3 regions of the Bradyrhizobium sp. AZCC 1578 genome follow, and region 1 is predicted to be linked to each of the others. Evidence: predicted binding sites of a transcription regulator. Region 1 holds the regulator's gene; each other region holds the start of a gene.
The links. Region 1 encodes LexA, which represses DNA repair genes until DNA is damaged. Its sites were predicted from a motif close to TGTTCNNNNTGTGTTCNG; they were not measured.
Positions count from the first base shown of each region.

Region 1 (9,824 bases):
CGGAGAGAACGTGTCATGTTGCAATAGGTTCCACCCGAAGTCACGGCGCCTCGGCTCGCCGCGAGCTGAGCGAGTAGCAATGGCAATTGTTGCACGGCACGAGTCCATTTTGGTGGTTTTCCAGACCCGCTGAAGCCGAAATCCGCGCATGCCTGCGGATGAGTTCACATCCTAAATGTCGTAATACAAATGGAACTCATATGGATGAGGGCGCAGCCGGATTGGATCGACCTCTTTCTTCCGCTTGTAGTCGAGCCAAGTCTCGATCACGTCCTCGGTGAACACGTCGTTACGGAGCAGAAAGGCGTGATCGCGATCGAGCGCGTCAAGCGCCTGATCCAGCGACCCTGGTGTCGACCTCACGTTCTTCGCCTCGGCGGGCGGCAGGTCATAAAGGTTCTTGTCGATCGGGCTGCCTGGATCGATCCGGCTGATGATGCCGTCGAGACCGGCCATCAGCATCGCGGCAAAGGCCAGATAGGGATTGCAGGAGGGATCCGGCGAGCGAAATTCAACCCGCTTTGCCCGCGGGTTCGGCGAATACATCGGAATCCGGCAGCAGGCTGAGCGATTGCGCTGGGAATAGACCAGATTGATCGGAGCCTCATAGCCGGGCACCAGACGCCGATAAGAATTCGTGGTGGGGGCGCAAAGCGCACACAACGCCCAGGCGTGGGTCAACAGGCCGCCGATGTAGTAGCGGCCGAGCTGGCTCAATTCGGCATAGTCGCCCTTGTCGTAGAACAGATTGGTCTCGCCCTTCCACAGGGACTGGTGAACGTGCATTCCCGAGGCGTTGTCCTCGAACAGCGGCTTCGGCATGAACGTCGCGGTCTTGCCGTGCTCGCGGGCGGTGTTCTTCACCACGTATTTGTAGATCATCAGATTGTCCGCCATGCGGGTGAGCGTAGTGAAACGCATGTCGATCTCGTTCTGGCCGCCGGTCGCGACTTCATGGTGATGGGCCTCGATCTGGATGCCCAGCTGCTCCATTGTCAGCACCATTTCGGTGCGGAGAGCCTGCATGCTATCGGTCGGCGGAACGGGAAAATATCCTTCCTTGGGGCGCGGCTTGTGGCCCAGATTCGGCTCTTCCTCCGCGCCGGTATTCCAGCTGCCTTCACTGGAATCGATTTCGTGGAAGGCATGATTGATGCCCTGCCCGTAGCGCACCTCGTCGAACACAAAGAACTCCGCCTCCGGGCCGAAGTAACTCGTATCGGCGAGGCCGGTACCTTTCAGGTTCGTTTCGGCCTTCTGGGCGATGTAACGGGCGTCACGGCTATAGGGTTGACCGGTCACGGGGTCCCTGATGTTGCAGATCAGGACCAGGGTGGACACAGGGGAATACGGGTCGAGAAAGGCCGTGGCCGGGTCCGGCACGACCAGCATGTCGCTTTCCTGAATTTCCTGAAAGCCGCGGATGGACGAGCCGTCGAACCCAATGCCTTCGCTGAGAGCATCGATACTCGCTGCACCCGGTGGGACGGAAAAATGCTGCCACACCCCGGGCAAGTCGGTAAAGCGCAGATCGATCATCTGCACCTTCTCGTCTTTGATCGCCTTCACGAGATCTTCGGCTGTCGCACACTTCGGAAACATGGCTTCAACTCCTGTAACGGAGAGCCGCATCTTGGACGTTGCGATGCCATTCAGCCGTGGCGAAGCGACTTGCGACGGCTCCTGGCCCACGTTCTGCGTTGCCGCGCCGGCAATCTCAGCTTTGGTGGGGACCACGCATCATCTTCATCGCGTCTTCGATATGCCGCCAGGTTCTGGCCAGTTCGACCTCGCCCTTTGCCTCGAGTTCGATGGCATTCTGGGCAGCTTCCGCAATGGCCTTGGCGCCATGAGCTTCCAGTAACTGCCGCGCATAGTCGTGGATTTCGGTTTCTCGCATGGCGTCATGCTCCTCTCATTCTGAGCGCGACCGGGAATTCCAGTCGAGCTGAGAACCGTAGACGTTGACACCTGATCCCGCGCACACAGTGTGCATCCTGCCGCGGCGCACTTGCAAGCGTGCTTTCAAGAGCGCGTTCCCACCGGTGAGCTGCCCGGATTGGATGGTGGCTCCGGGGGAAGAGCAGCGGCAACACAACGCAGGCCGGACGGCTACGTTTTGAGTAGCGGTCGATCGCGACGGGCGCTGCGTTAAGCGTGATGGCCTCGCACCCGCGGCGCCTCAGGATCGGCCTAGCAGCCCCGGCAAATGCTGCGCAGGGATTTGGCGAGCTGAGCATCCTCCTGGGCCATCGGCTCATACGGCTTTTGCTGTGCCTGCCGGTCCTCATCAGCCTTTTGCCGGGCGGCCCGCGCAACGTCCTGGCGCTGATAGCACGCTTCGCGCTCTGCTCTTGCTTCGATGAAGCGGCATTGTTCAGCCGCTGCGACAGCGGATGCCGACGTCGCCAAAGCAAATAGGAGGCAGGCCGCAAGTCTCATGACGTGATTGTAGCGCCGGCCGGCGTGCATTTCCTCAAGTTTCTGCATTCGTTCCGCTAGCGGCCCAAATACAGCGTCCGGTAGTCTTGCGGTCTTCACGAGATCGTAAGGTGTAGGCTCGGTGGCGGAGCAGGGCGACACGTCGGGCCGAAAACGGGGCTATGCCGGCACCTGGCCGCCGCGCGCTGCGGCGCCGGTCGGCGGCATTTTGCCATCGCGTCCCGCGTTCTGGCCGCCACTGATCGAGACCTTGCGTACATGGGCACGCGCCGAAGCCGGTGCCGGCCGCCTGCTGCCGTGGGTACCCGTTGCATTCGGCACCGGCATTGCCTTTTACTTCGCCGCCGATCATGAGCCGGCGCTGTCAGTGGCTGCCATTGTGGCAATCGCGCTGTGCGCGGTGGCGGTGCTGTTGCGGCGACAGAAATTCTTTCCCGCCGCGGTGATGATCGCGGCCGTCGCCGCGGGCTTTGCGGTCGCGACCTGGAAGACCGCCCGGATCGCGCATGGCGTGCTGGCGCGGCCGATGTTTTCGGTGTCGCTGACGGGTTTTGTCGAGACTCGCGACATCCGCGAGCGCACCGACCGTTTTGTCCTTCGCGTCGTCACCATGGAAAGCGCGCGCGGAACGACGAAGCTGGAGCGGGTGCGGCTGTCGGTAAGGAAGGGCACGGCGCCGCCAGTTGGGAGCTTCGTCGAGCTGAAGGCGCGGCTGTTGCCGCCGCTTTCGCCGGTGCGGCCGGGTAGCTACGATTTCAGCCGCGACATGTTTTTCGCCGGCATCGGGGCCTCTGGCTTCGTGATGGGCGCGATCAAGACCACCGAGCCGCCAGCCGCGGGCGGCGGGCTCCGCCTGCGCTATTCGGCTGTGATGCAAGGCCTGCGCGATACGATCGATGCGCGGATCAGGACCACGCTGGAAGGCGACAAGCGCGCGATTGCGACCGCCCTGTTGACCGGGCGGCGCGATGCGATCTCACCGCCGGTGAACGATGCGATGTTCATCTCCGGTCTCGGCCATGTGCTGTCGATCTCCGGCTATCACATGGCCGTCGTCGCCGGCGTCGTGTTCTTTGCGGTGCGGGCGCTGTTGGCGCTGTTCCCTGTGCTCACGGTCGGCCAGCCCATAAAGAAGTGGTCGGCGGCGGCAGCCCTCGTTGCCGCCGCGTTCTATCTGCTGCTGTCGGGCGCCGAGGTCGCGACGCAAAGATCGTTCTTCATGACGGCCGTGGTGCTGATCGCGGTCATGGTCGATCGCCGCGCGATTACGTTTCGCACGCTCGCGGTCGCCGCCCTGATCGTGCTCTCGGTCGCGCCGGAAGCGCTGGTACATCCGAGTTTCCAGATGTCGTTTGCGGCGACACTGGGGCTGGTGGCGCTGGTGCAGATCGGCATGCCGCGCCTGTTCGCGACGGCGGATCATACCGCAACGGCGCGCGTGGCGCTGTGGGGCGGCCGCGAAGTCACCATGCTGTTGCTGGCCTCGTTGGTGGCGGGGCTTGCGACCATGCCTTACGCCGCCTTTCACTTTCACCGGGTCACGCCTTACGGCGTGCTGGCCAACCTCGCGGCGATGCCGGTGGTCTCCGCGCTGGTGATGCCGGCGGGCCTGCTTGGCCTCGTCGCGATGCCGTTCGGCTTCGATCGACTGTTCTGGGCGGCCATGGGCCTCGGCATCGACTGGATGATTGCGGTGACGCAATGGGTCGCGGCGTTACCCGGCGCGGTCGGCCGGGTGCCGGCCTTCGGCATCGGACCGCTGATTGCGGCGAGCCTCGGCATCATCCTGCTCGGCCTGTTGCGCACGCCGCTGCGCTGGTCGGGAGCGGCGCTGGTACTATCAGCGGCGCTGTGGGCGGCGAGGGCGCCGCAGCCGGATATCCTGATTTCCGCCGACGGGCGCAATGTCGGGGTGCGCGGCCAGGATGGCCGGCTGCATTTGATGCACGCGGCCAAGGGGTCTCGAGACGTCTTCCTCTTGAAGGAGTGGCTGGCGGCGGATGCGGACGCACGAACGGCGGCTGACGCCTCGCTCACGTCAGGCGTCTCATGCGACGATCTTGGCTGCGTGGTGCAAGCCGTCGGCGGCGGCCTGATCGCGCAGGCGCTCAGGCCCGAGGCGTTTTCGGACGATTGCGAGCGCGCGGCAATCATTGTGACGCTGCGGCAGGCCCCGGCGGCATGCGGTGCTTCCGTCATCGGCGCCGAACGGCTGCGGCGTCAGGGCGCGATGGCGTTGCGGCGTGGCCGCGAGGGATTTGCCGTCGAGGCGGTCAAGCCGAGGGGGATCGACCGGCCTTGGTCGCCGGCCATAGCCGACGAGAGTGAGGCCGACACCACCGTGTTGGCGCCGCGCGTCGTGCCACCGCGCAGCGTCGATGCCACGCCGGCCGAGGCAGACCTTCAGGCGGAGGAGTAGACGGGCGTCAGTGCTCGTCGACCGTGGGTTTGGCTGGAATTTCGAACGCGCCGAGATGGAATTCCTCGGGCGCGTCGGGCGCCGACGGCAGAGCGACCAGCGTGAACGATGCGTCGGGGAATTGTTGCCAGATTGCGAGATCCTCGGCCGTGATGGTGAGCCAGCCGTACCTGAACATGTACCGCCCGGGCTCAGTGACGCGCCCGGCTTTTTGCCACGTTACCTTGTTGACCACCGACTGCCCCCTGCGGTGCCGAGTTCTGAAAAATGTACCACCATGATCCGCCGGCCTTGGGCCGGCGGATCATATGCGCGTGGGCGTTTATCCGGTCACGATCGATTCGGCCGGACGCGCTTCCGTCACCTTCGGCGCGCGTTCGCCACCGGTCTGGACCACCGGCAATTGCAGCACGGTCGCGCGCTGGCCTTCGCAAAGCTGCGTCACCAGCACATGGCTTCCGTCGGGAAATTCGATCGCGTCATGGTGACGGTCGGAGATATGGGGGTCGATTTGATTGAACTTGCCGACCCGCCAGTCGGTGGTTCGAGTCCAGATCCACCGGTTGTCGTATTTGACGTCCTCAGCGAACGCCAGTTCGGTGCCGGGAAGCATGCAGACCGCCACTGCAGGCTCGCGTTCCGACGCAAAGCCGCGGGTCGATGTACCGCGGAATGTCGTGGTGATCAGCGTCTCGCCGACCTCGGCAGGCCGCGTAGCCACAGCATGCAGGCTATAGTCACACATCGGATGGCTCCCTCGTTTGAGATAGCTGACCCGTGTCTAGAAGGAGGCACAGGCCTCTATCAGAGTGGACATGGCGCAGAGCCTTTTCTCGTTTCTGGGCAATTCTGCGACTGGCGCACTGCGCCACATTCACAAACGCGCTAACGGGCGTTGGTTCCAAACGCGCAACAAAAAACCCCGGCCGCGGGCCGAGGCTCTTTTCCGTCACGGCCCGGACGGCATAACGGGTCAGTATTTGCGGTAGAGCCCGATCAGCTTGCCCTGAATCCGGACCCGGTTCGGCGGCAGGATGCGGACTTCATAGGCGGTGTTGGCGGGCTCGAGCGCGATCGAGGCGCCGCGGCGGCGGAAGCGCTTCAGCGTGGCTTCCTCCTCGTCGATCAGCGCCACGACGATGTCGCCGGTGTCGGCGGTCTCGTTGCGTTGGATCAGCGCCATGTCGCCGTCGAGAATGCCCGCGTCCACCATGGAATCGCCGCGCACTTCGAGCGCGTAATGTTCGCCGGAGCCGAGCATGTCCGGCGGTACGCTGATGGTGTGGCTGCGGGTCTGCAGCGCCTCGATCGGCGTACCGGCGGCAATCCGGCCCATGACAGGCACGGCCACCGGGCGATTGCCGTCGTCCTCGGCGGCCGGCGCGCTCACTGTGCGTTTGCCAAGCGTACCCTCGATCACGCTCGGCGTGAAGCCGCGGCGGCTGTTGGCGGCGGCTGCGAGCTCGGGCAGCTTGATGACTTCGATGGCGCGGGCGCGGTTGGGCAGGCGACGGATGAAGCCACGCTCCTCCAGTGCGGTGATGAGGCGGTGGATTCCGGATTTCGAGCGCAGATCGAGCGCGTCCTTCATCTCATCGAAGGAGGGCGGCACGCCGGCCTCTTTCAGCCGTTCATTGATGAAACGCAGAAGTTCGTACTGTTTGCGCGTAAGCATCGCGAGCAATCCCCCGGTTGGCGTCGTCTCGTTCCGAATTTTCAGCGCCCGGATCGTGGAGTCCCCAAACTCTCGATCAAAGACACTAGCAGTCGAAACAAATCATGAACGGACACTATATGTTCGATATGTGTTCCGCAACCACTTAATTTCAGGTGAACGCATTGCGGTTCCGGCCCAAGGTGCTGGGGGAACACCGTTCAGGCGTCATTCCGGCAGCCGGAGCAGCTCGCAACGAGAACCCTTTGTGGCAGCCGGCGCGAACGGCGGACGTATCACAAGTGCACGTGCCGCAGCGAGATTCCCTGATAGCGACGAGTCCTGATGGTTCACCGGCACGGCAACCAGCGTGCCGTCGTCGCGGGCTTCGAGGCGGGCGCGAAGATAGTCTTCGCGCTTATCATTGGCGGCGAGATCGCGGCCGAGCAGCGCGCTTTCGCGCAGGTGATGGATGGTATCGCGGCCCGATAGAGCGCGAATCAGCGGCACCAGGAACAGGAAGCCGCAGACATACGAGGAGACGGGATTGCCTGGCAGGCCGATCACCCGCATCGCGCCCAGCCTGCCGTGCATCATCGGCTTGCCCGGCCGCATCGCGATCCGCCAGAATGCGATGGCGACGCCCTCGGCTTCCAGCGACCGCTTGACGAGGTCGTGGTCGCCGACCGACGCGCCGCCCAGGGTGATCAGGATGTCCGCGTCGGCCTTGCGGGCACGGCGGATGCCGTCCGTGGTCGCGGCGACGGTGTCGGCGGCGATTCCGAGGTCGATGATTTCTGCCCCTTCGGCCCGCGCCAGTGCCCGCAAGCCGTAGCCGTTGGAATAGACGATCTGGCCGGGGCTAGGGCTTGCGCCCGGCATCACCAGCTCGTCGCCGGTCGCCAGCATCGCAACTTTCGGGCGGCGGTGCACCGCAAGCTCCGGGTAGTTCATGCCGGCGGCGAGCGAGAGGTCGCGGTCGGTGAGGCGGCGCCCGCGTTTGAGGAGGACGTCGCCTTCGCGGAAATCAACGCCCGCGGCGCGGATATGCCGCCCCGGAACGGCAGCTTCCGTGATGGTGATATGATCGCCCTCGACGCCAGTGTCTTCCTGGATGATGACAGCGTCGGCGCCATCGGGAATCACGCCGCCGGTAAAGATCCGCACCGCTTCCCCCGGGCCGACCTTCCGCTCGAACGGGCGGCCGGCGGCGACCTCGCCGATCACCTTTAGCCGCGCGCTGACATCGGCGGCGTCAGCTGCGCGCACCGCATAGCCGTCCATCGCCGACATCGCTTGCGGCGGTTGCGTCCGCCGCGAGGCGACGTCGCGTGCGAGAATGCGGTGATACGCCTCATCGAGCGCCACCATTTCTTCGGGCAGGGGATCGGCGCCCGCGAGGATGGCAGACAATGCATCGGCAACCGGCATCAACGCCACGGGCAGACCTCCCTCAAATTCCAAGTGCGGTCAGTGCCCTCGCCACGTCATCCGTCGATGTCACGTGGATGGCAGAAAGGCCGCGCGCCCGCGCACCTTCGATATTGGCAGCCGAGTCGTCGAAGAACAGGATCCGCGACGCCGGCACGCCGATCGCTTTTACCACATGATCATAGGCTTCGGCGTCGGGTTTGCGCAAACCGATGCTGGAGGACAGGTATATCTGACGGAAATGGCCGAGCACGTCCGCATAGGCCTGCGAAAAATGCGTGACATGGGCCGGATTGGTGTTGGAAAAAGCATAGAGCGGCAGGCGTTCTGCGGCACGCGCCAGGAGCGGCGAGATTCCGGGCATTTCGCCGGTGAAGATCGCGTTCCAGCCTTCCAGGAACTGCGCGTCGGTGATGCCGATGCCGAGCGACCGGCGCAGGCTCGCAAAGAACGCCGCATCGTCGATCCGACCGGTCTCGTGGTGCTTGAAACTGTCGTCCATCACAAAGCGTACGGCGAGGTCGGCAGGCGCGCAGCCGGCATGCCCTGCCCAGCACGTCATTACCTGATCGAAACTGATGTCGAGCACGACACGGCCGAGGTCGAACAGCAAGGCATCGACGGAATGGGGCGCTGGCGGCGAATTCATGGCAGTCGTTTACAAAACCGGACCGGCCTCGGCAACGGCCACGGCGATTTGCGTCGTAGCCCAATCCGGCGCTTAAGCCCGTACGCAGGCTGTGCTAAGGCTTTGGGCCAGTTTCTTGGGGCCAATTTTCAGGGAGTAGTCGCATGCAAACCGTTGGCAGAATCCTGGGCGCCGTCGCCGTGATCGCATTATTGGCCGGCCCCGCCTGGGGCCAACAAGCCCGTCCTCCCGCATACGGCGAGACCGAGAAGGACAAGACGCCCTCGGAAAAAGCGGCGGAAAAGGAGGCCGAGCGGGCCTACCGGAGGTCGCTCGGCAACATCCCCGAGCAGCAGAAGAATTCGGACCCTTGGGGGACGATGCGCGGCGACAGCGCACCGCCGAAAGCGGCGGCCAAGGCGCCGGCAGCGAAGTCAAAGGCCAAATCCGCCGAAGGCGCCGCAAAGTAGCAGACGCCGGCAAGCCCGGGCATGACGAACTCTCCATCTAACGTGATGATTTCATTCAAAATCTGAAAGCGACAGTATTGCCCCCGGTCGGCGTGCCTTGATCCGACCAAAAAGCCATTGTGAGTTGGCGGGGCCGGGACAGGGGCGCCGATTCACAGGGATGGTGGGCGTCCGTAGAGATAGAGGGACGCCCCACGATGCGCAGGAATTTTGCCTTTCTTCTCGGCACGGTGACGGGCGCGTGTCTGACCGCTCTCGTGATCGGACCTCAAGGCGCGCATTTGGTGGCGGCGGCAAAGGCCGCGGCCCGTTCCGACGCCTACGCCCAGCTCAATCTGTTCGGCAACGTGTTCGAGCGCATCAAGACCAGCTACGTCGAGAAGCCGGACGATTCCAAGCTGATGGAAGGCGCCATCAACGGCATGATCTCCGCGCTCGATCCTCATTCGCGCTACATGAATGAGAAGGGCTGGAGCGACATGCAGGAGACCACCCATGGCGAATTCGGTGGGCTCGGCATCGAGGTGACGATGGAAGACGGCCTCGTCAAGGTGGTCACGCCAATCGACGATACGCCCGCGGCCAAGGCCGGCATGCTGTCAGGCGACGTGATCACCCAAATCGACGACGAGGTCATCCAGGGCATGACCCTCGAACAGGCGGTGGGCCGGATGAAGGGCCCCGCCAACAGCAAGATCCGCCTCAAGGTCGTGCGCAAGGGGGCCGCCGCGCCGATCGACGTTGCCATCGTGCGCGAGATCATCCGGGTGCGGCCGGTCC
Region 1 is NZ_JAZHRZ010000001.1:550,220-560,043, reverse strand. It holds gene glnA (type I glutamate--ammonia ligase) at 172-1,602, opposite strand; gene V1290_RS02890 (hypothetical protein) at 1,718-1,900, opposite strand; gene V1290_RS02885 (ComEC/Rec2 family competence protein) at 2,564-4,861, shown strand; gene V1290_RS02880 (hypothetical protein) at 4,869-5,096, opposite strand; gene V1290_RS02875 (hypothetical protein) at 5,184-5,606, opposite strand; gene lexA (transcriptional repressor LexA) at 5,835-6,536, opposite strand; gene V1290_RS02865 (molybdopterin molybdotransferase MoeA) at 6,744-7,955, opposite strand; gene V1290_RS02860 (HAD-IA family hydrolase) at 7,969-8,595, opposite strand; gene V1290_RS02855 (hypothetical protein) at 8,739-9,044, shown strand; gene V1290_RS02850 (S41 family peptidase) at 9,242-9,824, shown strand, end outside.

Region 2 (9,824 bases), 3.8 Mb from region 1:
ACCTTCAGCCCGCATTTGACCGCCTCGTCGATCATCCAGAGCAGCGGATATTTTGAAAGCCCGCTTTGCTTTTCCCGATAGCCGCCGCCGATATCGGCATGGACGCCCGAGAACCACACCTGCAAAATATCCTGCGCGGTGGCGTGGACGTCGTTGAAGCGGACGGGTTTATAGGTTTGCGGATCGTCCCACTTTTTCAGGCGGAACATGCGGCGCCTCTCGTCGATCGAGATCGCCTGCCGGAACGTCTGCACGCTCGGGTTCGCAGTGGTGAACGCCAGCTCCTCCAGGCTCGGCCAATAGAAGCGATCGGCCCGCGGCACGATCACGCTCGCGACCGCATCCCAGACGCCGACGAAGCGGATCACAGGCCAGCGGGTCGAGGTGATGCGCGCGAATTGGGCTGCATTGTCGAACGCGGTCTGCGGCAGCGGCCCTTGCGCGTCGCCGGCATCGCTGAGCAGCTTCATCTCGCGGCGCAGCTTCGGCGCTTCATCCGAGGAGAACTGCTTGTAGGCGATCAGCCCCGAACCTGCGAGATTGACCTGCTCGGGCGAGATCAATCCAATCTTGTGCACCAGCCCCGCCAGCACCCGCACGGTGTAGGCGCCGCGGGAAAAGCCGAACAGATAGATCTGATCGCCTTCGCGATAATGCTGGACCAGGAAGCCATAGGCCGCGAGCACGTTGTCATCGAGCCCATAGCCGGTGGCGAGCCCCAGGATGGCGTTGAAATCCTGCTTCAGCTTGTGCCACGGGTCCGGCCGCTCCAGCGTGCCGACGCCGGGATCGTAAAACACCATCTGCCGCGGCTCGGTCTTCTCCGTCTTGCGCAGGCAGCGATAGAGCTTGAGCACATTGGAGATGTTCTCGGAAATCTCGTTTCCGGTGCCGTCGCAGCAGATGATGATGTTGCGCATGGTGATGCTCCCCGGTGCTACCGGAGCGAGTATAGCGGAACTTTGGGATTTTGGATGGCGGGGCGTATCGCCGCGTCACGCCGCCTCGGTGACCGCGCGAATCTTCAGGTGCACGCCGGTTTCTTCCTGCAGTGCCCCAATGACGCCGAGCAGGTTCTCGGCAGTGGGGTTGCCGTCCGGCCCGAACATGCGCATCAGGCTCTTCGGCGAACGCCCCAGCACCTCGCCCAGCCGGTCGAAGCCGACGGTCGCGTTGATGTAGGCCCGCAGCGCCGCGCGGCCCTGATCAGTCTCGCCCTCGAGCGGCGCCTGCACCGCCTCCTGAAACAGCGCCCGGCGAAAGGCGGGCTCGCGTTCCGCCCGCGCCCGCACCGTGTCGCGAAAACTCCGGGTCAGTGGCATGGTTTCATCCTTCGCGGCGTTTTCGCTTCCTGTAGTCGCGCCAGCAGCGCAACGTGGGGTCGATGTTGTTCTGCTGCGGTGTTTATTTGGCTCTTGCAATCAACTCTTTGTAGAAATCGATCATGCCGGGAAGTGACGCTCTCAGTCTCTCCGCGGAGTGAATGGCTTCATTGCGAAGCCCCTTGGCTGCGAGTTCGCCAATCAGGTTCTTCAATTTGCCGCGATGATCGTGGTTTGGTGTATGCTCATCAAGCATACGCTCCAAAATCTTGGCAACCGAGGACGGATTTGCGTCTACAAATCTTGCAAGCTCTTCGATCATCTGGCTTTCCAGGTGGTCGGAGTGTGCATAAGGAGCAGTCGCAAGAAGCAATGCTTCAGCATCTGAATCCAACTCCTTAAGATATGGGCTAAGCCGGCTCAGGCGCGCATGAAACTTTGCAGGCGGCGGATCCTGTAACGTGCACCACGACAGACACTTCCTCCAAAATGCCAGGATCTTTTCGACCTGATCGCTTGTTAATTTCTCGCCGCGGACACTCCAAAAGAAATCAGCCACTTCTTGAAGATCATCAACGCCAGCTGCAAATATGAGGCTGAAGAGCGGCGCATCCAGCGTGGTCTCTCCCCAAAGATAGCCTAAGGAGACCCATTGTATGATTCGCTCGCGGCTATGTTGGTCGTTGAAATCTAGTTTGAGGGCGTTATCGAAAACGGCGTTGTCCGCAAGCATTTTGTAAATCTGACGCGTTGGCCTTGCAAATGCTAGGCCGCCCAAAGCTACTGCAAAGTTTGTTGGATACTTCGTTGCTGGAAATAACTTAGCGACATTTGCAGCCAGCCAATTGTGACTCATGAATTCAAGGTTTCCGATGTAAGAGGCCGAAAGAGTAGAAAAGTCAAAATTTGCCTCTCGACACTTTGAAATTTCAGTATCAAAAGCGTCTTGAAGATTGTGCCATGCGACCTCGATCGGTAAACCTTTTTGCTTCGCCACGCGACATACGCGCAAGGCGTGATTATACATCGCACAAATGAGCCTGCCCTTTTCTGTGTTAAGGGCATGAGTCATCGGGTCTGTCAGATTAGCCTTATCGTCTTCCGGGGCGCGGGCTAGAAGTTTGGTGATGATCATCCAACCCTGAGGCAACAGTTCTGGTGCGTATGCGCTCTTGTCGACTTTGGTGCCGGCCTGCAAGAAATCAGCGATTAGGGTCACCATCCAGCCGCGGCTCGGCGTACGATCAGGATTATCGCTCTGATTGTCTGGCTGAAGTATCAAATCATCGACACTCTCAGTGAAGTAATTGATCAACTTGGGCCAAGCCGCATCCCAATCAAACTCCTGTTTCGATTGGTCCGATAGCTCGAACAGCCGCTTAAAACCTGCAATGATAGCGTGACGAAACGGGAGCTTGGCTTCGTGCAAAGAGGCGAGAATTGCAAGAAAGGGATTCGGCGAATTAAGAACAGCACCTTCAAGTGCTTCGAGAAGGCCACCGAGCGTTGGACCTTTCCAGGAGCTCGCTTCTTTGAATTCGTTGAGTCGAGTGACGAGGGTGCCTTCTTCAGCGAAGGCAACCAAGGCTTCTCTTGCGAAGGGTGAGGGCCCCGGTCCGGCCCAGGTTTCGTGATAGGTTGAAAAATCGGGATGGTCGCCGAGTGGGCCGAGTGTGTGGTCGGACAGCAGCTCGTTGTACCACTCGGACGCTTCTGGTTGATCTTTAATTGCGCTGAGCCAGTCGCGCTGCATCCATTTCAGACGACGCTCTCGGTCCTCTAGGGTGTCAGGTAAGGATAGATCACGTAAAGACGAAAGGACTGCGTCCTTGCCATCTTTTGAGAGAGAGCCGAAGTGTTGTCGTAAGAGTCGATACAGCTCATGTACGTGGCCGGAAGTGAACAGGGTTGGCTCGATCGCTGCTTCAAATACCTCCCTGAGGTTTTCGAAATGCTCTGTCACCGTATGAATCGCGAGGCGTCGGATGATTTCTGAGTTGTCTCTAAGGCTTCGCGCGATAAAGGGAATTCCCTCCTCTGGATTGATTTCGAGCCATCCTGCAATGGCATCGCGCGTTCCCTCAACAAACCGGTTTTCAGGCCCCCTGAAATCCATGTTTTGTTCATGATCTTCCACGGCCGGTCGCCAGAAGGAGCTGCCGAAGCTGCGACGATCATCTGAAAAAATGCTCCGCAGCCCGTCTAAGAAGATATCGACGGCTTGAAGACCAGCTCTTGCCCCGAGCTGCTTGGCATTTTGATCGATGATCTCACGCAGCCAATAGTCATCGATTGCCGTGATAAGATCGTCGCTAGATTTTGCGTTATTTGTTGCCCACCGGAAGGAAAGGCACTCCTTCATCAGTTGGCAGGCCTTTTCTGTGTCTTCCGAACTCTTACTTCTCACAAGCTTCTTCAAAAGCCCCTCGCTGAGAGCGCTCCCTACTAGGCTGTTGTCAAACTTAGAGGTGAGCCAAATGCGAACCAGCTGGATGTCACTGATTGTTATTACAGCAACAGGCAAAATCCCAAAGATTTCCGCAAACTTGTGAAACGTGTGATAGTTGTCGCGAACTTCGCCGTTCGCATCGCGATAGTTTGTCACGTTGCGTATTACGGTCATAATCTTATTGGCTAGCTCAAGATCATTTAGTTGATCTGCTCGTTTCGCGACCGCTCCCAAATAGTCCAATGCCCCCCAAAATGGAATCTGGACAAACCCAGGCTCTGTTGAGGGAACGGGTCCTGAATTGTTTTTGGGGTCAAAGAACTGAGCGTCACTAATCGCATCGAAGTAGCGCTCGGGGTCAGGTCGTTTGGACAATAGATTGAAGCCGTACCGAGCGAATTCACTTTCCCGGTGCATCATTGCGATAAACGATTCAAGCTTCGCGCCGAGCTTAATCAAGTAGGCTCTCCATCTCCATTTGCATTTGGAGGTTCAGCGGGGCTGCAGCGGGAATAGCATCGGAAAATCTCTCAAGCACCTCCACCAACTGCGCCCAGTCTGTGTAATCTCGCAAGAACGGGATTAATTGAATGCCGCACTGTTTGTAGTATTGGCTCATGCTGCGCATAAGCTCGTTCTCGTGCGAGAAATAGCCTTGTAGCATAAAGTGTCGTGCTTGCGTCTCGACTGATAGTGCGGGTACGCGAGCTTTTTGAACAACGTACTCCAGGATCTCTAGGTCCTCTAAGCCGTAGCCGACAAAGAGAACCGTCTTTGTTTGAAACAGATGACTGAGGAATGTGAGTGTTCGGTTTTCGTGTTGCGGGTCGCTCGCGTTCCGATCGTTCGCGTACCGCGCAATGTAATCGCGGGTGCTGATGACCATCCCGGTTGGATCAGAAAGCGAGCCGTGAATGTGAAAGACTGACTTGGACTGGTTTAGGTTTGCAGGCGTGAACTCGTTTGCTTCCCATATTGACTTCCGTCTCGACGGAGTGGCTGCCGCAGTATCCTGCTCCTGCCCAGGAGCGCTCACTGACAAGTTTGGGTCTACAATTTCTGTGTCGAGCCAAGAATCGTAGTTGGTGGTAACGAACGTTTGCCCGAGTTTGCCGAGACTGCGATACACACGCCGACCGACTTCGTTGTTTTCGTATCCGCTCTTTGGGTTGATCAACTTGGCATAGTCGATTCGAAGACCGTGCTCTTTCTCAAGTTCTCGCGCTATCGAAAGTTTGACCCGAGGAGATAAGTGTTTGATTTGAGCCAGCTGGCTGTGAGTGAATTTTTGGGCGTCAACACATGCCCGGAGCGCGCCGTCAGCAAGTTCGTTCCATGTCGGGCATCCGGTAAGGACGGAAACCCCAGCCCCTACAAACGGAATCAAAACACCTCTTTCAGCCGCTTCGCGTAGACCCGGAGGAATTGGTGGAATCGGAAGTATTGCGCTACGCATCAATGGCCGTTGTGATTCGTCTTCGGTTCAACCATTCATTGCGTAGCATTAGTATTGTCAAAAAACAAAAACGGCCGGGTCTTCCGACCCGGCCGCTCCAAACTTCGATCCGCCGATTTTAGCTTCGCTCAGCTCGCCTTCTTCACGAAGGCGGGCTTGCCGACCTTCTTCTCGATCGCGCGCTTCAGTTCGAGGGCGCGGGGGGAGAGGACGTCGGCCTTGGCCTTGAGGAGATAGGCATCGAGGCCGCCATTGTGGTCGACGCTCTTGAGCGCATTGGTCGAGACGCGCAGGCGCACGTTGCGGCCGAGCGCGTCCGAGATGAAGGTGACGTTGGCCAGGTTCGGCAGGAAGCGCCGCTTGGTCTTGATGTTGGAGTGGCTCACCTTGTGGCCCACCTGGGGGCCCTTGGCCGTCAGTTCGCAGCGCCGGGACATTCCGAAAAATCCTCTTCCATCCCCGCCAGGGCCAAGCCGCTTCTCGCGGGCGCCGCGGGGGTCCAAAATCGCGTCCATTTCCAGGAACCGCGGACGTATAGGGGGAGACGGCCACGGGGTCAAGGTTCTTGGGTTGGTAAAGTCAGCTGTAACGGCTGGTTTACCAGGGGTTCCAGCCACTTAAGGGATCATATAAAGGGCGTAATCCGCGCCGACACCATGGCTTTCGAAAAGAACCGGCCCCAAGCCCCCGCAAGCGGTGGGAGGCCAGGGAGAGGTCGGGTAGAGGCGTGGTTTTCGCGATAACCCGCGTTGTTTGCCGGATATTTTTGCCTAAATGAACATCAGCTCGCGCCGATCCTGGGATTATTCATTCGTGACTGCCAGATGCGCCGTTTCGCGCCAAACTCTCTCCGCCAGGCTCGGCCTCGTCGTCGGCCTGTGCGCCGCCGCGTGGGGCTTACTCGCGCCGCAGACAGCTTCCGCGCAGGGGCGGTTGGACGCTCATTATGAGGCGACGCTGGCGGGCATCCCCGTCGGCAAGGGAAGCTGGACCATCGAAATCGGCGACGATGTGTTTTCGGCCTCCGCGCAGGGCGGCACCGCCGGGCTGTTGAAGGCGTTTTCCGGCGGCACCGGTTCCGGCGCCAGCCAGGGCCGCATCGTGAACGGCGCGCTGGTCGCGAACGCCTATACCGCGACCACCACCACGCAGAAGAAATCCGAGACCATCCGGATTTCGCTGGCCAATGGCGGCGTGAAGGATTTTTCGATCGACCCGGCGCCGCCGGTCGATCCCGGCCGCATTCCCGTCACCGACGCGCACCGCAAAAGCGTGCTCGATCCCATGACGGGCTCACTGCTGCGCGTCCCCGGCAATGGCGAAGTGCTGGCGCCGGATTCCTGCCGCACCGGAGCCGGGATTTTCGACGGACGCATGCGCTACGATCTCAAGCTCGATTACAAGCGCATGGAAACGGTCAAAGCCGAAAAGGGCTATCACGGGCCGGCGCTGGTCTGCGCGATCTATTTCAACCCGGTCGCGGGCTACATCCCCGATCGCCCCGTGATCAAATATCTCGCGAACGAACGGCGGATCGAGATCACCTTCGTGCCGATTGCGGGGACGCGCGTCTTGGTTCCCTTCCGCATGACGATCCCGACGCCGTTTGGCCTGGCGATGCTGGAAGCGACGTCGTTCGTGACATCAGCCATGCCGCCACGGGTGGCGAAGACGAATTGAGGCTTTACCGTCGTCCCTGCGAACGCAGGGACCCATACGCCGCGGCCGTGTTGATTGAGGGACTCGGAGTTGCAGCCGGCGCCAACCAATGAGCGCCGGTGGTTATAGGTTCCTGCGTTCGCAGGGACGACGGGAGAGTTGAATCCGCCTTGACTCTTCCTCACTTCTGATTCGACTCCGTCGCCCTGATCTTTTTAAGAAATTAGTCCCGAAACCGTCGCTTGTGGAGCCGCTGTAAACTTGATCTAGTGTCGCCGGGTGCGCTTCAGCGCGAGATGTTGCGGTGAACGTATCGGGTCTCGGGAGGAGTCAGCGATTCGGACGCGATTCGTTCCAGACTCGTTCCAGAGCTTAAGCCGCGACCGCATCACCGTCGCAAAGTGAAACAGAATCGGCGCAGTTGGTGCCAAACGAAAGAGAAACTCCGCGTTTTTCCGTCATTGCGAGGAAGCGAGGCGACGAAGCAATCCATACCTCCACACGTGTGGCGCTATGGATTGCTTCGCGGAGCCTGTCATCCGGCGGCGCTTTGCGCCGACCGGGTGGCTCGCAATGACGGGTTGGGCGCTCGCACCTAAATAAGAAAACACCTGCACAGAATGGCTTTCTCTCCTTCCACGTTCGCGACTGATCGCGCGCCCGGCGCGGGCGTTACCGCTGTCCTCGGGCCGACCAATACCGGCAAGACGCATCTGGCCATCGAGCGGATGCTGGGGCACTCGTCCGGCGTGATCGGGCTGCCGCTGCGGCTGCTCGCGCGCGAGGTCTACAACAAGATCGCCGATCGCGCTGGGACTGAGGCGGTTGCGCTCGTCACGGGTGAAGAGAAGATCAAGCCGAAGAATCCGCGCTACTGGGTCTCCACCGTGGAGGCGATGCCGCGGGATCTCGACGTCTCGTTCCTCGCCGTCGATGAAATCCAGATCGCGGCCGATCTCGAGCGCGGGCACGTCTTCACTGACCGCATCCTGCACCGTCGCGGCCGCGACGAGACGCTGCTGTTAGGGGCCGCCACCATGCGGCCGATCATCGAGCGGCTGCTGCCGGGCGCTTCCATCGTCACACGTCCGAGGCTCTCGCAGCTCGAATTCGCCGGCGACCGCAAGATCACGCGCCAGCCGCGCCGCACCGCGATCGTCGCGTTCTCGGCCGATGAAGTCTACGCGATCGCCGAATTGGTCCGCCGCCAGCATGGCGGCGCGGCCGTCGTGCTCGGCTCGCTCTCGCCACGTACACGAAACGCGCAAGTCGCGATGTTCCAGAACGGTGACGTCGATTATCTCGTCGCCACCGACGCCGTCGGCATGGGCCTGAATCTCGACGTCGACCACGTCGCGTTCGCCTCCGATCGCAAGTATGACGGCTATCAGTTCCGCAGGCTCAATCCGGCCGAGTTCGCGCAGATCGCCGGCCGCGCCGGGCGCGCGACGCGAAACGGCACCTTCGGCACCACGGGGCGCTGTGCACCGTTCGAGCCGGAACTGGTGAACGCGCTGCAGAACCACACCTTCGACACCGTCAAAATGCTGCAGTGGCGGAATTCGAGGCTGGATTTCTCCTCGCTCGGCGCGCTGCAGGTGTCGCTGGCGCTGCCGCCCGGGCATGACGCCTTGACCCGCGCGCCGATTGCCGAAGATCTGCGCGTGCTCGATCATGCGGCGCGCGACGGCGAGGTGAGGGACATGGCCCACGGCGCACCAGCCGTGGAACGGCTGTGGGACGCCTGCCAGATCCCGGATTACCGCAAGATCGCGCCCGCTGCCCACGCCGAACTCGTGACCACGCTTTATGCATTTCTGATGAAGAAAGGTCGGATACCCGACGCATGGTTTGCCGCCCAGGTCGACCAGGCCGACCGCGTTACCGGCGATATCGACACGCTGTCGGGCCGGATCGCGCAGATCCGCACCTGGACCTTCGTCGCCAACCGGCCGGACTGGCTGTCCGACCCCGACCACTGGCAGGGGATCACCCGTGAGGTGGAAAATAAATTATCCGATGCGCTGCATGAACGCCTTACGGAGCGTTTCGTTGACCGGCGGACCAGTGTATTGATGCGCCGCCTGCGGGAGAACTCAGTTTTGAATACGGAAATTGGCAAGACCGGCGAAGTGATTGTGGAAGGCCACGCGATCGGCCGGCTCGATGGATTCACCTTTGCACCCGATGCGGCGGAAGCCGGCTCGGACGCGAAAGCGTTGCAGGCGGCCGCCCAGCAGGTGCTGGCGAGCGAGATCAACGCGCGCGCGGAAAAGCTCTCAGCCGCGCCCGACGACCAGTTCGTGCTGACTTCCGACGGCACCATCCGCTGGACCGGCGATGCGGTCGCAAAACTCGTCGCGGCTGACGATGCGCTGCATCCGCGCATCCGCATCATTTCCGATGAGCGCCTCTCCGGCGCGCCGCGCGAGGCCGTGCAAACGCGGCTCGATCTGTGGCTGAAGACGCATATCGAAAAGCTGTTGGGGCCGCTGTTCGGGCTGTCGAAGGCCGAGGACATCACGGGTATTGCGCGCGGCATCGCATTCCAGCTCGTCGAAGCGCTCGGTGTGCTGGAGCGGAGCAAGATCGCGAGCGAGATGAAGGATCTCGACCAGGCCTCGCGCGCGACGTTGCGAAAGTACGGCGTGCGGTTCGGCGCCTATCACATCTATTTCCCGGGGCTCTTGAAGCCCGCGGCGCGCGCGTTGGCCTCGCTGTTGTGGGCCGAGAAACAGGACAATGTCGATATGTCCGCGCTGTCAGGCGCGCAGCATCTGGCGAGCTCGGGGCGGACCTCGTTCCCGGTCGACAAGGCGTTACCGCGCGATGCCTATCGCGTGCTCGGCTACCGCCAGTGCGGCGAGCGTGCAGTGCGCGTCGACATCCTGGAGCGTCTCGCCGATCTCATTCGTCCCGCTTTGGCGTGGCGCGAGAC
Region 2 is NZ_JAZHRZ010000001.1:4,346,172-4,355,995, forward strand. It holds gene V1290_RS20690 (DUF2235 domain-containing protein) at 1-920, opposite strand, end outside; gene V1290_RS20695 (transcriptional regulator) at 996-1,322, opposite strand; gene V1290_RS20700 (hypothetical protein) at 1,405-4,230, opposite strand; gene V1290_RS20705 (SIR2 family protein) at 4,223-5,158, opposite strand; gene rpmB (50S ribosomal protein L28) at 5,356-5,664, opposite strand; gene V1290_RS20715 (DUF3108 domain-containing protein) at 6,002-6,907, shown strand; gene V1290_RS20720 (helicase-related protein) at 7,507-9,824, shown strand, end outside.
Region 2: the regulator LexA is predicted to act here: its motif matches at 7,237-7,254, upstream of V1290_RS20720 (helicase-related protein).

Region 3 (9,824 bases), 110 kb from region 1:
TCCGATGCGCTCAAGCCGCCCAGCGACGCCGTTACACGGTTGTCGGCCCAGGCGTAGCCGCCGGTACCGTAGATGAGGACCTGGTCGAAGGCGTAGCCGATGCGGCCACGAACGGTGCCCATGTCGCGAATCCGGGTCTCGAATGCGGCAAGCGCCGGGTTGCCCACAGTGAAGCCAACATCCGCCCAGGCGGCATCGGCCTCGACGCCGAGGACAAGGTTGCCGGTCTGCCAGTTGTAGCCGAGCGTACCGCCGGCGAACCCGCCCTTCACCTTGCCCAGGCCCAGGGTCGAATCGGTTTGTTGTGCGTAGCCGCCCATCGCACCGATGTAGAAGCCGGTCCAGTTATTGATCGCAATCGCTGCGGCCGGCGCCTTGGTGTAGGGCCTGGCAGCGAGATCGGCGGCCATCGCAGGCGCCATCCCAAGCGCGATCAGGCCAGTGGTGGTCAGCAGAATCTTCTTCATTTTCTTTTTCCTTTCGCGGCTCTCCAACGCAACTTTCCTCAGCCGTCAATTTGAGGTTGCTTGGCGATATAGCGCGAAGTTCCCGAAAAATGCTGTCGCGGAAATACCACATCAGCGGCAAAAGCATGGAATACAACCGTTCCGGGTGTCGGGTGTGCCGGTCTACAACCAAACAAAAAGGCCGGCGCAAGGCCGGCCTTTTCAGTGCTGGTTATCACCGCAAACAAAAAGGCCGGCGTGAAGCCGGCCTTTCCGTAGTACCGCGCTGGCTTTGCGATCAGTACCTCGCGATGACTGGGCCACCCCAGCGGTAGTTGACGCGGACCGTGACGAGATCGACGTCCTGGCTGATGTTACTAGTCCTCGAAAACGAGCCGGCCGGAACACCAACAAAGTTGCCGGATGCAGCAAAGTCGACGTCGCGGTCACCCATGAACAGGTGGTTGTACTCGACGCCAACCGACCAGTTCGGGGCGAAGCCGACTTCGAGACCGGCACCAACGACGCCGCCCCAACGCGTTTCCTTGGCGCTGTCGATCAGCAGCCCGGTCGCGACATCGAACCCCTTGTACTTGTCGCTGGTCACCGCAGCACCGCCCTTTACGTAGAGCAGGACGTTGTTCCAGGCATAGCCAACCTGACCGGTGATCAGCCCGAACGCGTTGATCCTCGACTCATTCTCGACGAGAGGGACAAAGGCCAGACTTGTGTTGGAACCCGTGAAGTCAGCCCAGTTGCCTTGCCCTTCCACGCCGAACACCCAGGTGCCGGCCTGCCAGCGGTAGCCGAGTTGACCACCGGCCGTGCCGCCAGTCGCATCGTGGCAGCCTTCGGCCACGGGCGGAATGAACGGACCCCCAGCGTCGGCGGTGAGGTCCCAACATTTGCGGCCCGAACCCCAACCACCGTTGGCACCGATATAGAAGCCGGTCCAATCATACACGGCAGCGACCGGAGCAGGCGGCGCCTTGGTGTAAGGGCGCGCAGCGAGGTCGGCCGCCGCCGCAGGTGCAGCGAACGCAATGAGAGCAACCGAAGCTAACAGATACTTCTTCATGATCTATCCCCAGTTTTGTCCGCTTCCCGCTAGGCCTGAAGCGTTGTTGTGACGCGAGCGCCCGCGCCGCTGAAGCATTCTATAGCGCGACTCGACCGGAAATGGCGTGTCCCGGATGCAACAGGCGCCAACCAAGTTTATGGAACGAAGCTTATGATTTATCTGGTATAATTGGAACCGAGACGGGAACTTTCGGGTTCCGTTTCGCTTCTTTCGGTTCCCCCGTGGGTTTCCGGGGTTCGCTTGGAGATTGCAAAGCCGCTAGCAGGCGCATATAGGGCGTTATCCGGAACAAAGCTGGAACGCGCACGTAGGCGATGCTATATGTGGATAACCGGCGACTTGCCGAGGGATCGCCAAGTCAGCGGGGTCTGTCAGTGTATAGGTCCGGATGTCCGGGAGCGGACGCGGAAACGGACAAGCGACAGGTCAAGAATTGAAGACGGCCGGCACGGAAGCGGCCGGACCAGTGATTTTTGCCGGCGATATCGAGTGGAGAGCGGCGATGGCGGGAAGCGTGAACAAGGTGATTCTGGTCGGAAACCTCGGCAAGGATCCTGAAATCCGGCGGACACAGGACGGGCGACCGATCGCCAATCTGAGCATCGCGACATCGGAGACCTGGCGCGACAAAGGCACCGGCGAGCGCAAGGAAAAGACCGAGTGGCACCGCGTGGTGATCTTCAACGAGGGGCTCTGCAAGGTCGCCGAACAGTATCTGAAGAAGGGCGCCAAGGTTTACATCGAGGGTCAGTTGCAGACGCGCAAATGGACCGACCAGAGCGGGGTCGACAAATACTCGACCGAGGTCGTGCTGCAGGGCTTTAACTCGAACCTGACCATGCTCGACGGCCGCAGCGGCGGCGGGGGCGGCAGCTTCGGGTCCGATGATTCCGGTGATTTCGGCTCGAGCGGTCCGGCTAGCTCGGCGCCGCGGCGGGCGGTCGCAGCGGGCAGCCGCAACAGCGATATGGACGACGACATCCCGTTCTAGAGCCGAGCCTTCGGCCGGCGCATCGGCTAGCAAGAAATTCGCTTGCGAGAGGGGGCGTTCACGCCTGCCATTACAGCTAATGTGCCGCCGCGGGAATCCGCTGCATTCGGCTGAAAACCTATCTACGGGCGCGTTGCGCCGAGTGTGCGGTCGGCTCGCTCAGCCGTCATGCTATTAATATTCGCATGAGGTATTTCACTTAGACTGCTCCAGCCTTGAACGCCAACCGGATCTGGAGCGCCCACCATGAGCCTCGCACCGCTGCTAGAGGCGCCCGGGACGATCCCGTTGCATGCCTTCGCAGCCATGGCGGCGTTTGCGCTTGGCATCGTGCAATTCGCAGCACCGAAGGGAACCCTGCCGCACCGGACCATCGGCTGGATCTGGGTCGTGCTGATGGCGGCGGTCGCGATCAGTTCGCTCTGGATCCATGAGATTCGGATGTTCGGGCTGTTCAGCCCGATCCATCTGCTGTCGATCTTTGTGCCGATCATGCTGACGCTCGCGGTCCTGCATGCCCGCCGGCACAATGTCGGCGGTCACCGCAAAGCGATGGTGTCGATCTTCTTTGGAGCGCTCGTCGTCGCCGGCTTGTTCGCCTTCCTGCCGGGACGGATGATGCATGCGGTGGTTTTCGGCCACTAGGCCTGTCGTGGGAACATCGTTTTTGACACTGTCTTCCGGCCCTGAAACGGTGGTTCCGGCAGGGCTCGGGAGAGCTGTCTCCGATCCTCGTAAGTCCATGAAAAAACGAGCGGAAAAACAGCTTCCTCCTGACAGCTTCGGGGTGGTTATCAGACCCTCGATGCGCTATATGATTCTTAGCTGAGAACTGACTGGATTCCCCTTTGTCCGACAACGAAGACGACAAGCCCGGCGAGCCGCCGGAGCACTCCGACATTCGCCCCGTTTCCATCCTCGACGAGATGAAACGCTCCTACCTCGATTACGCCATGAGCGTGATCGTGGCGCGGGCGCTGCCGGACGCGCGCGACGGGCTGAAGCCCGTGCATCGGCGCATCCTGTATTCGATGTACGAGCAGGGGCACACGCCGGACAAGAAGTACGTAAAATCCGCGCGCGTCGTCGGTGACGTGATCGGTAAATATCATCCGCACGGCGACCAGTCGATTTACGACGCGATGGTACGGATGGCGCAGGATTTCTCCATGCGCGTGCCGCTGATCGACGGCCAGGGCAATTTCGGCTCGGTCGACGGCGATCCGCCCCGCGGCCTATCGATATACCGAAGCCCGTCTGACCCGGTCCGCACTGGAAGTTCTTGGCGATATCGACAAGGACACTGTCGATTTCCAGCCGAACTACGACAATTCCGAGAAGGAGCCGTCGGTTCTGCCGGCGAGGTTCCCGAACCTGCTGGTCAACGGTGCCGGCGGCATCGCCGTCGGCATGGCAACCAACATCCCGCCGCACAATCTGGGCGAAGTCGTCGACGCCTGCGTGGCGTTGATCGACAATCCTGCGCTCGGCATCGACGATCTCATCAACATCATTCCAGGGCCGGATTTCCCGACCGGCGGCATCATCCTCGGCCGCCAGGGCATCCGCTCGGCCTACCACCTCGGCCGCGGGTCGATCGTGATGCGCGGCAAGGTCACGATCGACACCATCCGCAAGGATCGCGAAGCGATCATCATCACTGAAATTCCCTATCAGATAAACAAGGCCACCATGGTCGAGCGCATCGCCGAACTGGTGCGCGAAAAGAAGATCGAAGGTGTCGCCGACTTGCGCGATGAATCCGACCGCGACGGCTTCCGTGTCGTCGTCGAGTTGAAGCGCGAGGCGATGGCCGATGTCGTTCTGAATCAGCTCTATCGCTTCACGCCGCTGCAATCGAACTTCCCGGCCAATATGCTGGCGCTGGATAACGGCCGCCCGCAGACGATGAACCTAAGGGATCTGCTGACGCTGTTCATCGCGTTCCGCGAGCAGGTCGTCACCCGTCGCACCAAGTTCCTGCTCAACAAGGCGCGCGACCGCGCCCATATCCTGGTCGGTCTTGCGATTGCGGTTGCGAATATCGACGAGATCATTCGCGTCATCAGAACTTCGCCCGATCCGAACACGGCGCGGGATACGTTGATGTCGCGCGACTGGCCGGCCAAGGACGTCGAAGCGATGATCACGCTGATCGACGACCCCCGTCACCGGATGGCGCCGGACGGCACTGCGCGGCTGTCGCTGGAGCAGGCCCGGGCCATTCTCGACCTGCGCCTGCAGCGCCTGACCGCGCTCGGCCGCGAGGAGATTTCCGAAGAGCTCGACAAGCTCGCGGTGGAAATCGCCGATTACCTGGAAATCCTGCGCTCGCGCGCGCGCGTGCAGGCGATCATCAAGGACGAACTTGCCGCGGTGAAAGACGAATTCGCCACCCCGCGGAAAACCGTGATCGTCGAGCAGGAAGGCGAGGTCGAGGACGAGGACCTAATCCAGCGCGAGGATATGGTGGTCACGGTCTCGCACGCCGGCTACGTCAAGCGCGTGCCGCTCTCGACCTATCGGGCGCAGCGGCGCGGCGGCAAAGGCCGCGCGGGCATGCAGACCCGCGACGAGGATTTCGTCAGCCGGCTGTTCGTGGCCTCGACCCACACGCCGGTGTTGTTCTTCTCCTCGCGCGGCCAGGTCTACAAGGAAAAGGTCTGGCGGCTGCCGGTGGCGGCGCCGAACGCCCGCGGCAAGGCGATGATCAACATCCTGCCGCTGGAGCAGGGCGAGCGCATTACCACCATCATGCCGCTGCCGGAGGATGAATCCTCCTGGGGCAATCTCGACGTGATGTTCGCTACCACCGGGGGCACGGTCCGCCGCAACAAGCTGTCCGACTTCGTCGACGTCCGCCGCTCCGGCATCATCGCCATGAAGCTCGGGGAGGGTGAATCGATCGTCGACGTGCAGATCTGCACCGAGCGCGACGACGTGCTGCTGACGGCGGCCGGCGGGCAGTGCATCCGCTTCCCCGTCACCGATGTGCGCGTCTTCACGGGGCGCACCTCGATGGGCGTGCGCGGCATTGCGCTGGCGGGAGGCGACAAATTGATCTCGCTGGCGATCCTGCGCCATGTCGAGGCCACCTCGGACGAACGGTCGGCCTACCTGAAGATGCGCCGCGCGGTCGCCGGCGAAACCGCGGTTGAAGAGCCTGTTGATGCCGAGGGCGAGGAGACTTCGGGTTCGCTGCAGCTCTCGCAGGAGCGCTACGCCGAAATGTCGGCGCAGGAGCAGGTGGTGCTGACGGTCTCCGTCAACGGCTACGGCAAGCGCACCTCGTCCTATGAGTACCGCACCACCGGCCGCGGCGGCAAAGGCATCGTCGCGATGAGCGTCAACAACCGCAACGGCAAGCTGGTGGCGTCGTTCCCGGTGGAGCATAGCGATCAGATCATGCTGGTCACCGACAAGGGCCAGCTCATCCGCTGTCCGGTCGAGGACATCCGCATCGCCGGCCGCTCGACCCAAGGCGTCATCGTGTTCGATACGGCGGAGGACGAGCACGTGGTGTCGGTCGAGCATATCTCGGAAGACGAGAACGGCGTGAACGGGAACGGCGGTTAGCGCCGTCCACCGTCATTCCGGGGCATAGCGAATGTGATGAGCCCGGAATCCATCCCGCCATTTGCGTTTGCAGCGCGATGGGTTCCGGGCCTGCGTGCTGCGCACGCGGTAAACCAGCCCTTAACTATAGATTGCTACACATTTGCTGTGTCCGGGTGGTGACCGTCCGGCCAAACGGGAGCGGATATCATGCCCGTCGAGATGCTGACGTATGCCGATCTGGGCGAACGGCTCAAGATTTCCCCAGAGGCCGCCCGCGCTCTGGTGAAACGACACCGATGGCCGCGCTCCCGCTCCAACGACGGCAAGACGCTTGTCCAGGTCGATCTCACCGAATTCAGTCATTCGCCAATACCCCGTCAGCCGCAAACGCAGGCCGGTCACCAGGTGGTCACCGCCCTAAAGCAACGAATTGAGGCCTTGCAGACTGAGCTGGCAGAGATGAAGGTGATTGCCAGCGGCCACCGGGCCGACTTTGAGAGAGAGTGCGAACGCACGAACAAGCTGTTGGCCGAACTGCTCAAAGTGAGCACGGAAAGCGTGGGCGCCCGGGAAAGGGCAGCTCTGCTCGAAGGCAAGCTATCGATGCTAACGCAACCCTGGCGACGCCGGCTGGTCGATGCCTTCACCCTTGCTTTGCCACAAGTCGCCTCCAACCCTCGCGAGAGCGCCGGCCCCGTAGCCCAGTCACAGAATTGAACCGGCCTGCCAACGTGTCGGTGCTTTGCCGCGATTGGCACAAACTTCAGATCACACCGGACTCTCCGGAGCGTTGCCGATCTAGGTTCAACCTCGGCGCCGATTGACGCACAGGAGCGTCAGTGGAGCGCATCAAGCAGCGCCTTGGCCTCCCGCAGATCAGGGGTATCGAACCCTTCCGTGAACCAGCCATAGGTCGGCGCGAGGAGATCACTGGCCTGCCGGTGCCTGCCCTGATCACGCCAGAGCCGGGCCAAGCTCGTGGTGCCGCGCAACTCCAGCGTCTTCGCGCTCTGGCGACCGGCCACGTCAAGCGCTCGCCGAAAGTACGCTTCCGCTTCGGTCCTGTCGCCGCCTGGCCTCGCCGCCGTCAGCTCCCCAATCAAGCGATAAATTTCCGCCTCCCATCGCCGCTCGCCGGTCTCCTCGACAGCGGCCGCAGCTTCGGCTAGCGCATTCAATCCTTGCTCGATTTCTCCGGCGCGCGCCGAAGCTTCAGCCAGCAGCGCGAGATAAAAGGGCCGACGGATGCGCACGCCCGTGGGCTCGACGGCGACGAGACCGCCGCGAACCTCCGCGATCCCTTCCACAGCCTGTCCGCGTTCCGCGATCGCCCAGCCCCGCAAGATGCTTCCCGCCGCCGCCAGGTGCGGTGCGATGCCATGCTCGGCGCATACCGCGATCGCGGCTTCCGCTTGCTCCCGGGTCGGCTCCGCTTCCCGCCGATGCTGGTAGATCATCGCCGCGTACACAAGCGCGAGAACAAGGCTAAAAGGATGCGACAGCTCCCGAGCCATGCTCACAGCTTCGCGCGCAGCGGCAAGCGCCTGCTCGGGGAAGCCAAGCGGCCACAGCGCGGCTGCCGCGGTGTATCGGTTGCAGACAGCCGCGTCGTGGCTGCCATAGAGGAATTTATGGGCACGGTACGCGTCCGGCCGATAGAGCGCCAATCCCGCCTCGAGATGCGCCCTGCACGCGGTCAGATCCGGGAGATTGAGAAGAGTTGTCCATGCGGCATGATGCGCCTGCAGGAGGAGCGCCGGATCGGCGCTGCGCCGAGCGAGTGCGAACAGCTCGTCCAGCAGATCGCGAGCGGTCTTGAACTCGCAGCGTTGCTGGTAAACGAGCCACAACCCCCAGCTCACGGTAAAGAGCTGCGCCACATCGCCGGCTTGCCGGCATAGGTCACGCGCACGCAAGTAGGCTTGCTCCACCTCCGGTGCCGACCAGCTCTTGGTGCTGATCAGCACCGGCGCAAGCACGAGCTGCAGGTCGAGTTCGCGGCGGGCGCGTTCCGCTGGCTCGGCGATCCGATCGACGAGCATGAGCCCCTTGCGGAGATGGGCGATCGCCTCCGCGTGCGCCGAGCGCTCGGCCGCACGCTGGCCAGCCTTGCGCCAGTAGGCCACAGCGTGTTCCGTGAGGTCAGCCTCGGTGAAGTGGTGCGCCAGCACCTCTGGCTGGGTAGCCGCAATGTCCGCGAACTTCTCCTCGAGCGCCCGGGCGATGCGCGCGTGCAGCGCTTGCCGCTTGCCGCGCAGCAACGTGCCGTAGGCAGTGTCCCGAACGAGGGAGTGCTTGAAGCTGTAAGCCGATGAGCCACGACGGAAAATCAGTTGTGATGCAGCGAGCTGTTCGAGGGCCGATTGCAAGGGCGCCTCCGGCAGCGGCGACACGGTCCGTATCAGATCGTCGGTGAACTCCCGGCCAATGGCCGCACCGCTCTGGGCGATTTCTTTGGCTTCCGGACTGAGACGGTCGAGACGGGCCAGGAGCGAGGCGTGCAGGGTAGCCGGGACGGCGAGTGCACCCGGCGAGGTTCGCGAAAGCACGGCCCTGCCATCCCCTTCGGCTCCCGCTTCTAGCACAGCCTTGGTCAGTTCCTCCACGAACAGCGGCACGCCGTCCGTGCGGTCGACGATCTCATGAACAATCGCAGGGGGAAGCGCCTTGTCGCCGACCACCCGCTCCACGAGGGCGGCGGTGTCACGCCTGTTCAGGCGGCCGAGCGCCAGCATCGTGACGTGCGGCTGGCCGATCCACGGTGGCGGGAACTCCGGTCGGAAGGTGAGGAGTAGCAGAATCGGCAGGTGCTGCACGCGATCGACCATCACCTGCAGGAGCTCGAGCGAGGTCGGGTCGATCCAGTGCACATCTTCGAAGACCCACAGCACGGGGTTGCGCCGAGACAGGTCCTCCATTTGCCGGACCAGCGCCTGAAGCGTGCGCTCCTTCTTCGCTGACGGACTGAGCGACACCGGGCAATAGCGGTCGGAGGGCAACGACAGCAGTTCCGCCAACAGCGGCACGTCCTCGGTGGCGGTCGCTGCGCCCGCCAACAGCGCCTCGAGTTTGTCCAACTTGACCATCGGCGGATCGTCCCGGGTAAACCGGGCCGCCCGCTCCAGTTGCTTGATGACGGGGTACAGCGCGCTGCCCTGGTAGTGCGGCGAGCAGAAGCAGCGCAAGCGCGAGTACGGTTCGGCTTGAAGCTTCTCCTGGAGGGCCGCCACGAGTCGCGATTTCCCGACCCCGGGCTCCGCTGAGAGCAGCACCACCTGCCCCTCCCCAGAGGTCGCGCGCTGCCACCGGCGCAGCAGCAGTTCGAGCTCTTCCTCGCGGCCGACCAGTGGCGTCAGGCCGGCCGAATGGAAGGCTTCAAACCGGCTCTCGACGGCGCTCGACCGGAGCACCTGATAGGCTTGGACCGGCTGCGGAAAGCCCTTCATCGCGACCGTTCCGAGATCGCGGTACTCGAAAAGATCGCCCAGGAGGTGACGCGTCATGGGGCCGACGACAATGGTGTTCGGCTCGCCAAGAGCTTGCAGGCGCGCCGCGAGGTTGGGCGTCTCGCCTACCACGGCGCGTTCCTGTGCTGCGCCCGAGCCAATGAGGTCGCCGACCACGACAAGCCCTGTGCCGATGCCGATCCGGACCCGAAGACTCTCGGACGTTTCCAGTTGGTCGACGGCGTCGATGAGGGCCAAACCGGCGCGCACCGCTCGCTCGGCATCGTCCTCGTGCGCCTGTG
Region 3 is NZ_JAZHRZ010000001.1:439,510-449,333, reverse strand. It holds gene V1290_RS02360 (outer membrane protein) at 1-467, opposite strand, end outside; gene V1290_RS02355 (outer membrane protein) at 745-1,524, opposite strand; gene V1290_RS02350 (single-stranded DNA-binding protein) at 2,030-2,518, shown strand; gene V1290_RS02345 (DUF2306 domain-containing protein) at 2,765-3,163, shown strand; partial or broken gene gyrA (DNA gyrase subunit A) at 3,367-6,094, shown strand; gene V1290_RS02335 (hypothetical protein) at 6,284-6,793, shown strand; gene V1290_RS02330 (adenylate/guanylate cyclase domain-containing protein) at 6,913-9,824, opposite strand, start outside.
Region 3: the regulator LexA is predicted to act here: its motif matches at 1,812-1,829, upstream of V1290_RS02350 (single-stranded DNA-binding protein).